One region of the Streptomyces sp. NPDC096176 genome, then DNA from elsewhere that is predicted to be linked to it. Evidence: predicted binding sites of a transcription regulator. Region 1 holds the regulator's gene; each other region holds the start of a gene.

The links. The regulator HspR, encoded in region 1, represses chaperone genes until heat shock. The targets are predictions, from matches to a motif close to TTGAGNNNNNNNNNCTCAA.
Region 2: the regulator HspR is predicted to act here: its motif matches at 3,307-3,325, upstream of dnaK (molecular chaperone DnaK).
Region 3: the regulator HspR is predicted to act here: its motif matches at 2,541-2,559, upstream of lon (endopeptidase La).

Annotation. Positions count from the first base shown of each region.
Region 1 is NZ_JBIWFV010000002.1:384,986-390,071, forward strand. Features, by position in the region: gene dnaK (molecular chaperone DnaK) at 1-734, shown strand, start outside; gene grpE (nucleotide exchange factor GrpE) at 731-1,381, shown strand; gene dnaJ (molecular chaperone DnaJ) at 1,412-2,596, shown strand; gene ACIQ7Q_RS06950 (heat shock protein transcriptional repressor HspR) at 2,598-3,047, shown strand; gene ACIQ7Q_RS06955 (hypothetical protein) at 3,197-3,454, shown strand; partial or broken gene ACIQ7Q_RS06960 (ABC transporter ATP-binding protein) at 3,543-4,247, shown strand; gene ACIQ7Q_RS06965 (hypothetical protein) at 4,613-4,936, opposite strand; gene ACIQ7Q_RS06970 (hypothetical protein) at 5,010-5,086, shown strand, end outside.
Region 2 is NZ_JBIWFV010000009.1:177,956-183,041, forward strand. Features, by position in the region: gene ACIQ7Q_RS25150 (RNA polymerase sigma factor) at 1-156, opposite strand, end outside; gene ACIQ7Q_RS25155 (YciI family protein) at 165-572, opposite strand; gene grpE (nucleotide exchange factor GrpE) at 672-1,394, opposite strand; gene dnaK (molecular chaperone DnaK) at 1,391-3,250, opposite strand; gene ACIQ7Q_RS25170 (peptidylprolyl isomerase) at 3,772-4,263, opposite strand; gene ACIQ7Q_RS25175 (AI-2E family transporter) at 4,553-5,086, opposite strand, start outside.
Region 3 is NZ_JBIWFV010000001.1:777,432-782,517, reverse strand. Features, by position in the region: gene lon (endopeptidase La) at 107-2,518, opposite strand; gene ACIQ7Q_RS03755 (GNAT family N-acetyltransferase) at 3,095-3,757, shown strand; gene ACIQ7Q_RS03750 (spermidine synthase) at 4,350-5,045, shown strand.

The sequences.
Region 1 (5,086 bases):
GCGGCATCATGACCAAGCTCATCGAGCGCAACACCACGATCCCGACCAAGCGCTCCGAGATCTTCACCACGGCCGAGGACAACCAGCCGTCCGTGCAGATCCAGGTCTATCAGGGCGAGCGCGAGATCGCGGCGTACAACAAGAAGCTCGGGATGTTCGAGCTGACCGGTCTGCCGCCGGCCCCGCGCGGAGTCCCGCAGATCGAGGTGTCCTTCGACATCGACGCCAACGGCATCATGCACGTGACCGCGAAGGACCTGGGCACGGGCAAGGAGCAGAAGATGACCGTCACCGGCGGCTCCTCGCTGCCGAAGGACGAGGTCGACCGGATGCGCCAAGAGGCCGAGCAGTACGCGGACGAGGACCACCGTCGCCGCGAGGCCGCCGAGAGCCGCAACCAGGGCGAGCAGCTCGTCTACCAGACCGAGAAGTTCCTCAAGGACAACGAGGACAAGGTCCCCGGTGACGTCAAGACCGAGGTCGAGACCGCCCTCACCGAGCTGAAGGAGAAGCTCAAGGGCGAGGACACCGCGGAGATCCGCACCGCCACGGAGAAGGTCGCCGCGGTCAGCCAGAAGCTCGGCCAGGCGATGTACGCCAACGCCGCGCCCGAGGGTGCTGCCGCCGGCGCCGACGCCGGTGCGGAGGGCCAGGCCGGTGCTCAGGCCGACGACGACGTCGTCGACGCCGAGATCGTCGACGAGGACAAGCCCAAGAAGGACGGTGCCGCGTGACGGAGGAGACCCCGGGCTTCGAGGAGAAGCCCGACGTCCCCTCCGGCGCCACACCTGACGACGCCGCCGAGTCCGCCGAGACCTCCGAGCAGGAGGTCCCGGCGGCCCCGGCAGGGGACGCAGCAAAGACCGTCGGTCTGACGGCGCAGCTGGACCAGGTCCGTACGGCTCTCAACGAGCGCACGGCGGATCTCCAGCGGCTCCAGGCCGAGTACCAGAACTACCGCCGCCGCGTGGAGCGCGACAGGGCCACGGTCAAGGAGATCGCCACGGCGACTCTGCTGACCGAGCTGCTGCCCGTGCTCGACGACATCGGCCGCGCCCGGGAACACGGGGAACTGGTGGGCGGGTTCAAGTCGGTGGCCGAGTCTCTCGAGACGGCCGCCGCCAAGATGGGCCTGCAGCAGTTCGGCAAGGAGGGCGAGCCCTTCGACCCGACCGTCCACGAGGCCCTGATGCACTCGTACGCGCCGGATGTCACGGAGACCACGTGCGTCGCGGTGCTCCAGCCGGGGTACCGCATCGGCGAGCGCACGATCCGCCCCGCGCGGGTCGCGGTGGCCGAGCCCCAGCCGGGCGCGGCCCCGGCCGGGCAGAAGGAAGAGAAGCCGGCTGACGAGGAGAGCGGTGGCCCCGAAGAGGGCTGACGCAGGAAACGTCCGGAAGGAGGGACGTCGATGAGCACGAAGGACTTCGTCGAGAAGGACTACTACAAGGTTCTCGGCGTCCCCAAGGACGCCACAGAGGCCGAGATCAAGAAGGCGTACCGAAAGCTCGCCCGCGAGTTCCACCCGGACGCCAACAAGGGTGACGTCCAGGCCGAGGAGCGCTTCAAGGAGATCTCCGAGGCCGCCGACGTCCTCGGCGACCCCAAGCGGCGCAAGGAGTACGACGACGCCCGCGCGCTGTTCGGCAACGGAGGCTTCCGTGCACCGGGCGCCGGTGGACCCGGCGGCACCTTCAACTTCGACCTGGGCGACCTCTTCGGAGGCGCCCAGGGCGGGGGCCAGGGTGGCGCGGGCGGCTTCGGCGGCGGGCTGGGCGACGTGTTCGGCGGCCTGTTCAACCGCGGCGCCGGCGCCGGGGCGAGGACACAGCCGCGCCGTGGCCAGGACATCGAGTCCGAGGTGACGCTCAGCTTCACCGAGGCGGTCGACGGGGCCACGGTCCCGCTGAGGATGTCCAGCTCGGCCGCGTGCAAGGCCTGTTCGGGCACCGGCGACAAGAACGGCACGCCCCGGGTGTGCCCGACCTGTGTCGGCACCGGCCAGGTCTCGCGCGGCGGCAGCGGCTCCTTCTCGCTGACCGACCCGTGCGTGGACTGCAAGGGCCGCGGCCTGATCGCCCAGGATCCGTGCGAGGTCTGCAAGGGCAGCGGGCGGGCCCGTTCCTCGCGCACCATGCAGGTCCGCATCCCCTCGGGTGTCTCCGACGGGCAGCGCATCCGGCTGCGCGGCAAGGGCGCTCCCGGTGAGCGCGGCGGTCCCGCGGGCGACCTGTATGTCGTCGTGCATGTCGACGCCCACCCCGTCTTCGGACGCAAGGGCGACAACCTGACCGTCACCGTGCCGGTCTCCTTCACGGAGGCGGCGCTCGGCGGCGAGGTGAAGGTGCCGACGCTCGGCGGTCCCGCGGTCACGCTGAAGCTGCCGGCCGGTACACCGGGCGGCCGCACGATGCGTGCCCGCGGCAAGGGCGCGGTCCGCAAGGACGGCACCCGGGGCGACCTGCTGGTCACCGTCGAGGTCGCAGTCCCCGAGGAGCTCAGCGACAAGGCGAAGGAAGCGCTGGAGGCCTACCGCGAAGCCACCGCGGGCGAGGATCCGCGGGCGGAGTTGTTCCAGGCCGCGAAGGGAGCTTGATATGGACCGGTCGGGGCGCAGTCGCAACCCTTACGAACTGACCGACGAGTCGCCGGTGTACGTCATCTCGGTCGCCGCACAGCTGTCGGGGCTGCACCCGCAGACTCTGCGGCAGTACGACCGACTGGGTCTCGTCTCCCCCGACCGCACGCCCGGCCGTGGGCGGCGCTACTCGGCCCGTGACATCGAACTGCTGCGTACCGTCCAGCAGTTGTCGCAGGACGAGGGCATCAACCTTGCCGGTATCAAGCGCATCATCGAACTGGAGAACCAGGTCGCCGCGCTCCAGCAGCGCGTCGCCGAGCTGTCGGCGGCCGTCGAGGGCGCCGCGGTCGCGATGCAGCAGCGCGAGGCCCAGGTGCACGCCTCGTACCGGCGCGATCTCGTGCCGTACCAGGACGTGCAGCAGGCGAGCGCGCTGGTGGTGTGGCGGCCCAAGCGGGCCGAGTAGGGCGGCAGTTGGCACGGAGTACGGCGAGGGGCCGGGGAGCGCGCAGCCTCCGGCCCTTTGCGTGCGGCGATCACGCGTCCTCGGCACGCGGGGCAACACGGTCGCTCACGCCGACGATGCCCGACCGCGCGAGCAGTGCACCGAGGTGGGTGCGGCTCGAAGCGCCGAGCACCTGCATCGGCCAGGTCGCCATCAGCGACACCGCGGCGGACAGGCACTCGGTCCACACCCTGTACGACCGCCGGGACGACACTGGCCTGCGCCTCGACAACTCCAGGGGCAACGGCTGCACCGTCTACAGCGGCACGAACGAGATCAATCACGTCCGCAAGGTGACCGCTTGCGTCAACATCCAGCTCCGCCCGGACAGTTGTGGCGCTGACGACCGGCCCGGTGACGATCACTAAGAGACTGTGAGGCGGTGGGGCGGTTCGGAACGCCCCACCGCAGTCTTTGCGTTCCCGGACACCTACACCAGTGAGGACGGCCACCTCCATGCAGACAGAACAGGACGCCGCAGACAGGCGGACGGTACTGGAGATCACCGGGCTCAGTCATCGGATCGGCGGGCGAACACTGTTCGACGGTCTGCAGCTGTCCTTACGGGCCGGCGAGTCGATCGCCGTGACCGGACCGTCCGGATCTGGGAAGAGCACACTCCTGTCCTGCGTGCTGGGCCTGATCAGACCGGACAAGGGAACGGTCACCGTCACCGGCGCCGAGACCACCCGCCTTCGGGCGTCCCAACTTGCCCAATTACGCGCCAAGTCGATCGGTATGGTCTTCCAGTTCGGCGAACTGCTCCCGGAACTCAGCCCGCTGGACAACGTCGTCCTCGCCGCGCTGCTCTCCCGCCGCAGCCGGCATGACGTGCGCGACCGAGCACAACGCCTGCTCGACGACCTCGGCGTACCGTAAGCGGCGACCAGCCAGGAACTCTCCGGCGGAGAGCGACAGCGTACGGCCGTGGCACGAGCTCTGATCAACGAGCCTGCCCTCCTGCTGGCCGACGAGCCGACCGGCGCCCTGGACAGCGAAACCCGGGACAAGACCGCCCAGTTGCTGTTCGACCTGCCGCGGCAGTACTCCTGCGGACTCCTCGTGGTCACTCACGACCTGGGCATCGCCGCCCGCGCGGACCGTGCTCTGCACCTCACCGCGGGAGTCCTCGCACCGGCCGCCGCGCGGGAGGCGCACTGATGGCCACCACCACGAGAGGCCTGGCACGTCAGCTCCTTGCTGTCGGACGTACCGCCGGCCGGAAAGCAGAGGCCGGCGGCGCCCGCTTCGTCGCCCTCCTCCTCGCCACCCTGGTCCTCACCCTCGCCATCGGCAGTCTCGTCGCGGTCCACGCCGTGTACATGGGCAAGGAACAACACCGCACCGCCAGGACCCCCGTCGTCGCAGAACGCGAGGGTTCCCTCGGTTCCACCGTGTGGCTGGTGGGAGCCGACTCGCTCGACGGCGAACGACGCTTCAGGGTCGTGTACCTGGCCCCGTACCAGGGCAACGCGCCGCTGCCGCCCGGAGTGGAGCGCTGGCCCGCACCCGGCGAGGCGGTGTTGTCACCGGCCCTCCGGAAAGCCGGCGCGGACGAGGACATCGACCACCGATACGGCAGACTGGCCGGAACCATCCGGCCATCCGGCCTTGACGAGCCCACCGAATGGCTCGCCTACGTCCGCCCGCGCGATGGCCTCAGTGCCGAGCGGCCGAACGAGGTCGTCACCGGCTTCGGTCCTGCCGACGGCCGGATCATGCCCGGCCTGGAACCCGGCTCGGGACGACAGGACGACAAAGCGGAATGGATGTTCCAGGCCGCTGTGGCCGGCATGCTCCTCCTGCCGGGCCTCGTTCTGCTCCTCGTCGCCGCCGGCACGGGCGCGCATGCCCGCGACCGCAGGACGGCCCTGGTCGCCGCACTCGGCGGCCGGCGCAGGGACCGAGCGCTCATCGCCCTCGGTGAAGCAGGCACCCCGGTTCCTCGCCGGCGCGCTCCTCGGCGCGGCGGCCGTCACCGCAACCCTGCTGCACGACAC
Region 2 (5,086 bases), on a different contig from region 1:
GCCCTTCGGGTCCCGCGGCGGGTCGGCCGGCCAGACCCGGACCGCCTCGACCAGCGCGTCCTGCACGGCGTCCTCGGCCGCCGCGAAATCGGCTCCGCGGCGGACGAGGATCCCGAGCACGCTCGGTGTGAGGCTCCTCAGCAGGACCTCGTTCACGGATGAGGTCACTCGGTGATGGTGCAGTGCGAGCCCAGGAACGGGCGCACCTCGAGCCACTCGTGAATCGGCTTCCCGCCCGCCCCGGGGGCGGCCGACAGCTCCCCGGCCAGCTCGACGGCGCGCTCGTGGCTGTCGACGTCGATCACCATCCAACCGGCGATGAGGTCCTTGGTCTCGGCGAACGGGCCGTCGGTGACCGGCGGCCGCCCCTCACCGTCGTAGCGGACCCACGTGCCCTCGGGGGCGAGCGCCTGGCCGTCGACGAACTCGCCGGTCTTCTCCAGCCGGGCCGCGAAGTCGTTCATGTACTGCACGTGGGCCGAGATCTCCTCCGGCGTCCACTGGTCCATGGGGACGTCGTTGACCGCGGCCGGAGCGCCGCGGTAGTGCTTGAGCAGCAGGTACTTGGCCATCGTGTTCTCCTCGGTGCGGTGCGACCCATTGTGGTCGCGTTCACCTCGGGGACGGAGCCGGGCGCGGGTTCTCGACATCGGCGTCCGAAGTTTTTTGGCTCACGTCGATGCGGGGCGTCCTTCATCGGCAGGCGGGACCGCTCCGGGGTCGGGGTGCGTGGCCGAGATGGTGTCCGAGGCGCTGTCCTGGCCATCGGCCGCGGGGCTGCCGGCGGGCGGGCCGGTCACGGACACCTGGGCGGGGCGCAGGAGATGCTCTCCGACGCGGTAGCCCTGCCGCAGTACCTCCGTGCAGACGGCTTGCGTCGCCCGGCGCGACGAGTGGTAGGTGAGTGCCTCGTGGACCGTGGGGTCGAAGGTCTCCCCCGGTGCGCCGACGGTTTGCAGGCCGAGCGCCGCCAGCCGTTCGTCGAGCACCTCGGCCACCGCGCCGGTTCCGGTGTCGGCCCCGTGCCTGCGTGCCCCCTCGAAGGCGTCGAGGACGGGCAGCAGGCCGGCCAGGACGTTGGCCACGGCGATCTCGCGGATCGCCAGTCGGTCCCGGCGTACGCGTTTGCGGTAGTTGTCGTACTCGGCCTTCAGGCGTTGGAGATCGGCCGTCAGTTCCGCGTTCCTGGCGCGCAGTTCGGCGGCCTCGGTTTGCGCACGCCGCGGTTCGGCGGTTTCCGGCTGCACGGCGGGGCCGTTCGACGTCGACGAGGCTTCGGCCGGCTTGGTGGGGCGGCGGGGCTGGAGGGTGACCGGGTCGATCCTGCGCCGGTCCCGGACGACGACGGGTGGCCGCCGGTCCGGGTCCTTCCTGATGGGGGGTTCCTGGCTCATCCGGCGCCCCCCTTCTGCTCGTCGTCGACGATCTCCGCGTCGACCACCTCGTCGCCGGCTGCCTGGTCGGAGCCGGCGCCGGCGGTTCCCGCACCGGTGTCGTCGCTCTGCGCCCGGGCGTAGAGCGCCGAGCCGATCCGTTGCGCGGCCGCCGTGAGCTTGTCCGCGGCCGACCGGATCGCGCCGGTGTCCTCGCCCTTGAGCTTCTCCTTCAGCTCGGTGAGGGCGGTCTCCGTCTCGGACCGTACGTCCTCGGGGATCTTGTCGCGGTTGTCCTGCAGCAGTTTCTCGGTCCGATAGACGCTGCTCTCCGCCTGGTTGCGGGTCTCCGCGGCCTCCTTGCGGCGGCGGTCCTCGTCCGCGTGCTGCTCGGCCTCACGGACCATGCGGTCGATGTCCTGCTTCGGCAGCGAGGAGCCGCCGGTGACGGTCATCTTCTGTTCCTTGCCCGTGCCCAGGTCCTTCGCGGTCACGTGCATGATGCCGTTGGCGTCGATGTCGAAGGACACCTCGATCTGCGGGACTCCGCGCGGGGCCGGCGGCAGACCGGTCAGCTCGAACATCCCGAGCTTCTTGTTGTACGCCGCGATCTCGCGCTCGCCCTGATAGACCTGGATCTGCACGGACGGCTGGTTGTCCTCGGCCGTGGTGAAGATCTCGGAGCGCTTGGTCGGGATCGTGGTGTTGCGCTCGATGAGCTTGGTCATGATGCCGCCCTTGGTCTCGATACCGAGGGACAGCGGGGTCACGTCGAGGAGCAGGACGTCCTTGACCTCACCCTTGAGGACACCGGCCTGGAGCGAGGCACCGATGGCGACGACCTCGTCCGGGTTCACACCCTTGTGCGGTTCCTTCCCTGTCAGCTCCTTGACCAGGCCGGACACCGCCGGCATCCGCGTCGAGCCGCCCACCAGGATCACGTGATCGATGTCCGACACCTTGATCCCGGCGTCCTTGATGGCGTTGTGGAACGGGCCCTTGCAGCGCTCGAGCAGGTCGGAGGTCAGCTGCTGGAACTGGGCGCGCGTGAGCTTCTCGTCCAGGTGCAGCGGGCCCTCGGCCGACGCCGTGATGTACGGGAGGTTGATCGTCGTCTCGGTCGCGGACGACAGCTCGATCTTCGCCTTCTCCGCGGCCTCGCGCAGACGCTGCAGAGCCATCTTGTCCTTGGCCAGGTCCACGCCGTAGTTGTTCTTGAACTGCTTCACCAGGTGATCGACGATCTGCTGGTCCCAGTCGTCCCCGCCGAGGTGCGTGTCGCCGTTGGTGGCCTTCACCTCGACCAGGCCCTCCCCGATCTCGAGCAGCGACACGTCGAAGGTGCCGCCACCGAGGTCGAAGACGAGGATCGTCTGTTCGCTCTCCTTGTCCAGGCCGTACGCCAGGGCCGCCGCGGTCGGCTCGTTGATGATCCGCAGCACCTTCAGGCCCGCGATCTCCCCCGCCTCCTTGGTGGCGGTGCGCTGGCTGTCGTTGAAGTACGCCGGGACGGTGATCACCGCGTCGGTGACGTCCTCGCCGAGATACGCCTCCGCGTCGCGCTTCAACTTCTGCAGCACCCGCGCCGAGATCTCCTGCGTGGTGTAGTGCTTGCCGTCGATGTCCCCGGAGTCCGGGAAGCGCCACTGCGCGTCGCCCATGTGCCGCTTGACCGACCGGGCGGTCCGGTCGACGTTCGTCACCGCCTGCCGCTTGGCGAGCTCGCCGACCAGTACCTCGCCGTTCTTCGCGAAGGCGACGACGGACGGCGTGGTCCGGGCCCCTTCGGTGTTCGCGATGACCGTCGGCTCACCGCCCTCGAGTACGGACACCACGGAGTTCGTCGTCCCCAGGTCGATTCCGACTGCCCTTGCCATCGCCGCCTCCTCATGTCGGCCGCCATCGCAATCCCCTGCACTCTCATGCATAAAACTTGAGTCGACCTAAGTCAAGGAATCGCCTGGGCGCTCCCGCCGGGTCGCGAGGGATCGCGCATCCCCGTGCGACGCCCGGTTGCCTGCGCCCCGGAAGGCGCGTCCCCTTCCGCAGGCAACGTGAGCGCCTCAGCGGTTTGAAGATCGCCGGAGCAACGCGTCCACGTCGGCATCTGACAAGAAAGTTGAGCCAAGGCTTGTCAAGCCGTCGTGCGAGAGCGGCAGCGCTCATCCGCGGCCGCCGTCTCGTCGGCGCAACGGCTCTCGGACCACAGCGGTCGCCAGTTCTCCCGCGCACGCGTCGGCGTCGGCGTCCTGGTGGCAAGTCGTCCAGCAGCTGCTCGAGGTCGGCCCTCAAAGGTTCGGGCATGACCGGCATGCACGCGGCGTCCGTCGGCGGACAGCGGGCTTGGGTCTCCCCCGGGCCGGCAGCCCGCTGTCCGCCTCGGCGGGGCAGGTCGGGCTCAGACCGTGCCGCAGTCCGAGATGACGATCTTCTTGGCGGTGGAGCCGGACCGGCTGCCGAGCGCCTCGATCGCCTTCACGACGTCCATGCCCTCGACGACCTCGCCGAAGACGACGTGCTTGCCGTCCAGCCAGTCGGTGACGATCGTGGTGACGAAGAACTGCGAGCCGTTGCTGTTCGGGCCCGCGTTGGCCATGGACAGCAGGCCCGGCTTGGTGTGCTTGAGCTGGAAGTTCTCGTCGGCGAACTTGTCGCCGTAAATGCTCCTGCCGCCCGTGCCGTTCTGGTTGGTGAAGTCGCCGCCCTGGAGCATGAAGTCGGGGATGACCCGGTGGAACGGCGAGCCCTTGTAGCCGAATCCGTTCTCGCCGGTGGCCAGCTCACGGAAGTTCCGTGCCGTCTTCGGGACGACGTCGTCGTACAGCTTGAACTCGATGCGTCCGAGCGGCTCGCCGTCGGCGGTCACCTCGAAGAAGACGTTCTGGCTCATTGCTCTGCTCCTCTGGAATGACGAAAGGTGGGTGGCACCCCGGCAATAGAAGACACCCCGGGCGTGCTCCGGACAAAGATGACACACCCAGGGGGTGCGTCCACCTGCGGGCCGGGCCCCGCAGGTACGGCCTCGACCAGCACTCGGGCCACCGTGCATCAGGGCCGGCGCCCCGGCATCGACGGCCCCTCGGGTCCGGTCTCGTGACGTGGCGTCATCCCGGGCGTGGCCCGCGACCCGCGACTGCGACGCCCGCCCCGGGCCCGAAATCCCCGGCAGCCAAAGGCGGTTACGCCGCTCCGCTCGGTTGCGTCGTGGTCGGGGCGAGGTGCTGTGACGGGACGTCGGGGCCGGTGGGCGGCTCGTCGCTCTCCGGCTCCTGCGGCGGATCGCCGAGCTGCTCGCGCAGATAGTTCCAGACCACCGCGATCAGCGCGGCGGCCGGTACGGCGAGCAGGCTGCCCACGATGCCGGCCAGGCTGGCGCCCAGTGTCACCGCCAGCAGGACCATCGCCGCATGGAGTCCGAGCCCGCGGCTCTGGATCATGGGCTGGAACACATTGCCCTCGAGCTGCTGCACCACGACGATGATCGCCAGCACGATCAGCGCGTCCGTCGGCCCGTTCGACACCAACGCGATGAGCACCGCGACCAGACCGGCGAACAGGGCGCCCACGATGGGCACGAACGCGGACACGAACGTCAGCACCGCCAGCGGGAGCACCAGGGGCACGCCCAGGATCCACAGGCCGAGGCCGATGAAGACGGCGTCGAGCAGGCCGACGAATGCCTGGGAGCGCACGAACGCGCTCAGGGCCTCCCA
Region 3 (5,086 bases), on a different contig from region 1:
GCCCGGCGGTGGGTCACCGGACGCTGTCGGGCAGCGTCCGGATCACCCCGCCGGGCCCGTCACAGGAACCGAGGCGGCGATTGCCCGGCTCGTCGACGGCCGGCGCTCAGGCCGCAGCCGCCACCGGCACGTCCGCCGGGGAGAGCGCGATCTCCAGCACCTGCCGGACGTCCGTCACCGGGTGGACCTCCAGCTTGTCCAGGATCTCGGCGGGGACGTCGTCCAGGTCCGCCTCGTTCCGCTTCGGGATCACGACCGTCGTGATGCCCGCCCGGTGCGCCGCGAGCAGCTTCTGCTTCACGCCGCCGATGGGCAGCACCCGACCCGTCAGCGACACCTCACCGGTCATCGCCACGTCCGTGCGCACCAGGCGCCCGGAGAGCAGCGACGCGAGCGACGTCGTCATCGTGACGCCCGCGCTCGGGCCGTCCTTGGGCACCGCGCCCGCCGGGAAGTGGATGTGCACGCCCCGGTCCTTGAGGTCGGCGACCGGCAGTTCCAGCTCCGCGCCGTGCGAGCGCAGGAAGCTCAGTGCGATCTGTGCGGACTCCTTCATGACGTCGCCGAGCTGGCCGGTCAGGGTCAGTCCGGCCGCGCCCGTCTCCGGGTCGGCGAGCGACGCCTCCACGAACAGGACGTCACCGCCGGCGCCGGTCACGGCCAGGCCGGTGGCCACGCCGGGCACCGCGGTGCGGCGCTCGGCCGGGTCCTGCGCGGACTCGGGCACATGGTGCGGTCGGCCGATGAGACCGCGCAGCTCCTCGTGCGTGATCGTGAACGGCAGTTCGTGGTCGCCCAGTTCGTGCTGGGCCGCGACCTTCCTGAGCAGCCGGGCGATGGCACGCTCCAGGTTCCGTACGCCCGCTTCGCGGGTGTACTCACCCGCCAGCTTGCGCAGCGCCGAGTCGTCCAGGGTCACCTCGCCGGGCTCCAGACCGGCCCGCTCCAGCTGGCGGGGAACGAGGTGGTCGCGGGCGATGACGATCTTCTCGTCCTCGGTGTAGCCGTCGAGCCGCACCAGTTCCATGCGGTCGAGCAGCGCCTCGGGGATGGCCTCCAGGACGTTGGCGGTGGCCAGGAAGACGACGTCGCTGAGGTCGAGTTCGACCTCCAGGTAGTGGTCGCGGAAGGTGTGGTTCTGCGCGGGGTCGAGGACTTCGAGCAGGGCCGCGGCCGGGTCGCCGCGGAAGTCGGAACCGACCTTGTCGATCTCGTCGAGCAGGACGACCGGGTTCATGGAGCCGGCCTCCTTGATCGCGCGGACGATCCGCCCGGGCAGCGCGCCCACGTACGTACGCCGGTGGCCGCGGATCTCGGCCTCGTCCCGCACTCCGCCGAGCGCGACGCGGACGAACTTGCGTCCCATCGCGTGGGCGACGGACTCGCCGAGCGATGTCTTGCCCACGCCGGGCGGGCCGACGAGCGCGAGCACCGCGCCCCCGCGCCGCCCGCCGACCACGCCCAGGCCCCGGTCGGCGCGCCGCTTGCGCACCGCCAGGTATTCGGTGATCCGTTCCTTCACGTCCTGCAGGCCCGCGTGCTCCGCGTCCAGCACGGCCTTGGCGCCCTGGATGTCGTACGCGTCCTCTGTCCGCTCGTTCCAGGGCAGCTCGAGAACGGTGTCCAGCCAGGTGCGGATCCAGGAGCCTTCGGGGCTCTGATCGGAGGCCCGCTCCAGCTTCTCGACCTCCTTGAGGGCCGCCTCCCGGACCTTCTCCGGCAGGTCGGCGGCCTCGACACGGGCCCGGTAGTCGTCGGACTCGTCCTCGCCCTCCTGGCCGTTCAGCTCGCGCAGCTCTTTGCGCACGGCGTCCAGCTGACGCCGCAGCAGGAACTCGCGCTGCTGCTTGTCGACACCCTCCTGGACGTCCTTCGCGATGGCCTCGGCAACGTCCTGTTCCGCGAGATGGTCGCGGAGCTGCTCGGTGGCGAGCTTGAGGCGGGCGATCGGGTCGGAGGTCTCCAGAAGCTCGATCTTCTGGGCGGTGGTCAGGAACGGCGAGTAGCCGGCGTTGTCGGCGAGCTGCGAGATGCCGTCGATCTGCTGCACCCGGTCGACGACCTGCCAGGCCCCCCGCTTCTTCAGCCAGTCGGTGGCCAGCGCCTTGTACTCCTTGACCAGCTCGGTCACCGAGCCGGGCAGCGGGTCGGGAACGGTCTCCTCGACCACGGCTCCCTCGACCCACAGGGCGGCCCCGGGCCCTGTCGTACCCGCGCCGATACGGACGCGGCCGACGCCGCGGATCAGCGCGCCCGGGTCGCCGTCGGACAGCCGGCCGACCTGCTCGACGGTGCCGAGCACGCCCGTCGCGGCGTAGGTGCCGTCGACGCGGGGAACGAGCAGCACCTTCGGCTTGTTGCCCCCTCCGGAGGGGCGGGCGGCAGCCTGGGCGGCCTCGACCGCGGCCCGTACATCGGTGTCGGACAGGTCGAGCGGAACGACCATGCCGGGCAGCACGACCTCGTCGTCGAGCGGCAGCACGGGCAGTGTGAGGTTCGCCTTGGAATCGGCAGCCATGATCTCCCCTTAGGCAGTCAAGTTGAGCTGTACGGACTCAATGCATGTGAGCCTCGGAATGTTCCCTGCTGCCTGTTCGCTGTGAGCGATCAACACCCGCACACGCTGTGACCAGGCACGTTCCGGTGCGGATACCGAATCGGTGGCGGGCTCGGCGACACCGTGGCCTGCGACCCGGGATCCGGTGCGGGCCCAGGGGGTGAACGCCGACGGGTCGATCGCACGGGAGGCGCCCCGATGCAGGTCCAGGCCGATTTCAGGCCGGTCGTGGCCACGACACGCCCCGCGACCGTCCGCACGCTCGGTGGCGGTCGGCCGCACAGCGCGTACCTCTACGGCGCGTTCCGCGCGGCAGCGCCGCCCCGACAGCTCCGGGCGCCGAGGGGCATCGTCGAGGACCCCGTGGCCGGCTGCGGAGCGAGCGGCCGCGCACGGCGAGAAGGCGCCCCGCCCCCTGGACCCGCCCGCCGGGTGACCCGCGTCACCCCGAAATTCGGTCGCCGACGGACATCAGGCCGGTGTGTAATAAGCGATCGAGCCTTTGGTCTATTACTTAAGCGTCCTGAGGAGCCCCGGATGTCCTTCGAGTCCACCGCCGAGATCGTTGATGCCTGGGTGCACGGCTGGGTCGTCTCACGCGGCTCCGCGGACCCCGTGCCCAGGCCCTGGGGCTTCACCGTCGACGTCGGCCAGGTCAAGCACGCCACCCGCCACGTCCTGACCGCCGACGACGAGGCGACCGTGCGCAAGGTCGCCGCGGAGGTGGCCGCGCCGACCGTCTGGCTGAAGGTGTTCGCCGACCCCGACTCCGTCGTCGCCTGGGTGGGCCCGGACTGGTCGGTCGACGAACCCGGCTGGCTGATGTCCGCAGAACTGCGCCGCACCGAAACGGCCGTGCCCGACGGCTACACCCTCAAGACCTGGACTCGCGGCGGTGTCGTCCGGGCCCTCGTGGTGGCCGCCGACGGTTCCTTCGCGGCCCGTGCCCAGATCGCACCGACCGGGCGCACGGCCGTCGTCGACCAGGTCGAGACGGCGCCCGAGCACCGCCGCAAGGGCCTCGGACGATTGGTGATGCACACCCTCCACAACGCCGCGCTCGAACAGGGCGCGACGGTGGGCGTGCTGGGCGGGACACCCGACGGCCGGGCCCTCTACGAGTCCCTGGGCTGGCGCATCCACGCGCCGCTGGTGAGCCTGTTCAACAACTCGGCAGCGAATGAACAGGCCGCGGAATGACGGCCGGAGGATCACCAAGTCCCCCGCCCGCGACGGCCGTCGCCGCAGCCGGTGGAAACGGCCGCGAACCGACGGGCGTGCCACGAGCGGTAGAGGGGCGTAAAACAGATGCGCCTTTCGGGGGGAGAGAACGGGACGACGCAGCGCTGCTGCGAGCGGTCGCATGCGGGGCAGCCTCACCGATCCCGAGTCGTACGCGTGGCAGGCGGCCTCGGCGATCACGGCGATCACGGCGATCACGGCGATTCATGATCCCTGCGGCGCACGCGCCGAGGACGAACGGGCCCTCCGTGTCGACATGGCGGTCACCGACTGGCTCGGCCGCGGCGACGGCCGGACCACCGGCGACCAGGACACCTCGCCGGCGCCCCGCGACGACTCCGACCGCGCCGCATGCGGCCGCCTGGACGCCATGTCGGACGACCCGCGCGCCGCGACTGGCCGGCCCCCTACTTGGCGACCGTCCACAGCTGCGATCCGAGGGGGCGGCCGGGCCCGCGGCCGCGAAACGGGTTTGTCCCCTTCGTCTGCGGCCGGAGAAGATGGAGCTGATCCGTGTCGTCACTCCACCGCCGCCCGGAGGCCGAAAGCCATGCAGTCCCCCGAGACCGACGCCCCTGTCACGCTCGACCGGCGCGAGGGGCCCTACGGGGAGGTCGTACTGCGAAGCCGGCAGCGCGGGGACACGACGGTGCACGAGATCATCGCCAACGGGTGCTTCCTGATGGACACTTCCGACGGACGGTCGGAGCAGCTGCTCGTCGACGCCGCGTACGCTGCGCTCGACACGGGAAACGTCGCTCCCAGCGTGCTCATCGGCGGTCTCGGGGTCGGCTTCTCGCTCGCCCACGCCGCCGCGAACGCGTCCTGGCGGCGGATCGCCGTCGTGGAGCGCGAGCAGGCCGTCATCGACTGGCACCGCTCGGGACCGCTCGCCGCGATCTCCGGTGAGGCCCTCGGCGATCCTCGCTGCGTGATCCTTCACACCGACCTCCTGAGCCACCTCCGTTCGACCACGGACCGTTATGACGCTCTGTGCCTGGACATCGACAACGGGCCCGACTGGACCGTCACGGACGACAACACGAACCTCTACTCGCCCTCCGGACTCGCCGCCTGCCAGGGCGCGTTGGAGCCCGGCGGTGTACTGGCCGTATGGTCCGCCCAGCCGTCCGCGGAATTCGAGGATGCGTTGCGGAATGCCGGATTCAGCGGGGTAAGAACCGAAGAGATCCGGGTTGCCCGGGGCGTACCGGACGTGGTCCACCTCGGGGTTCGCCCTGCGTAGCCGGGACGCCGTCGGTGCCTTTACGCTGCTGGACTACACAC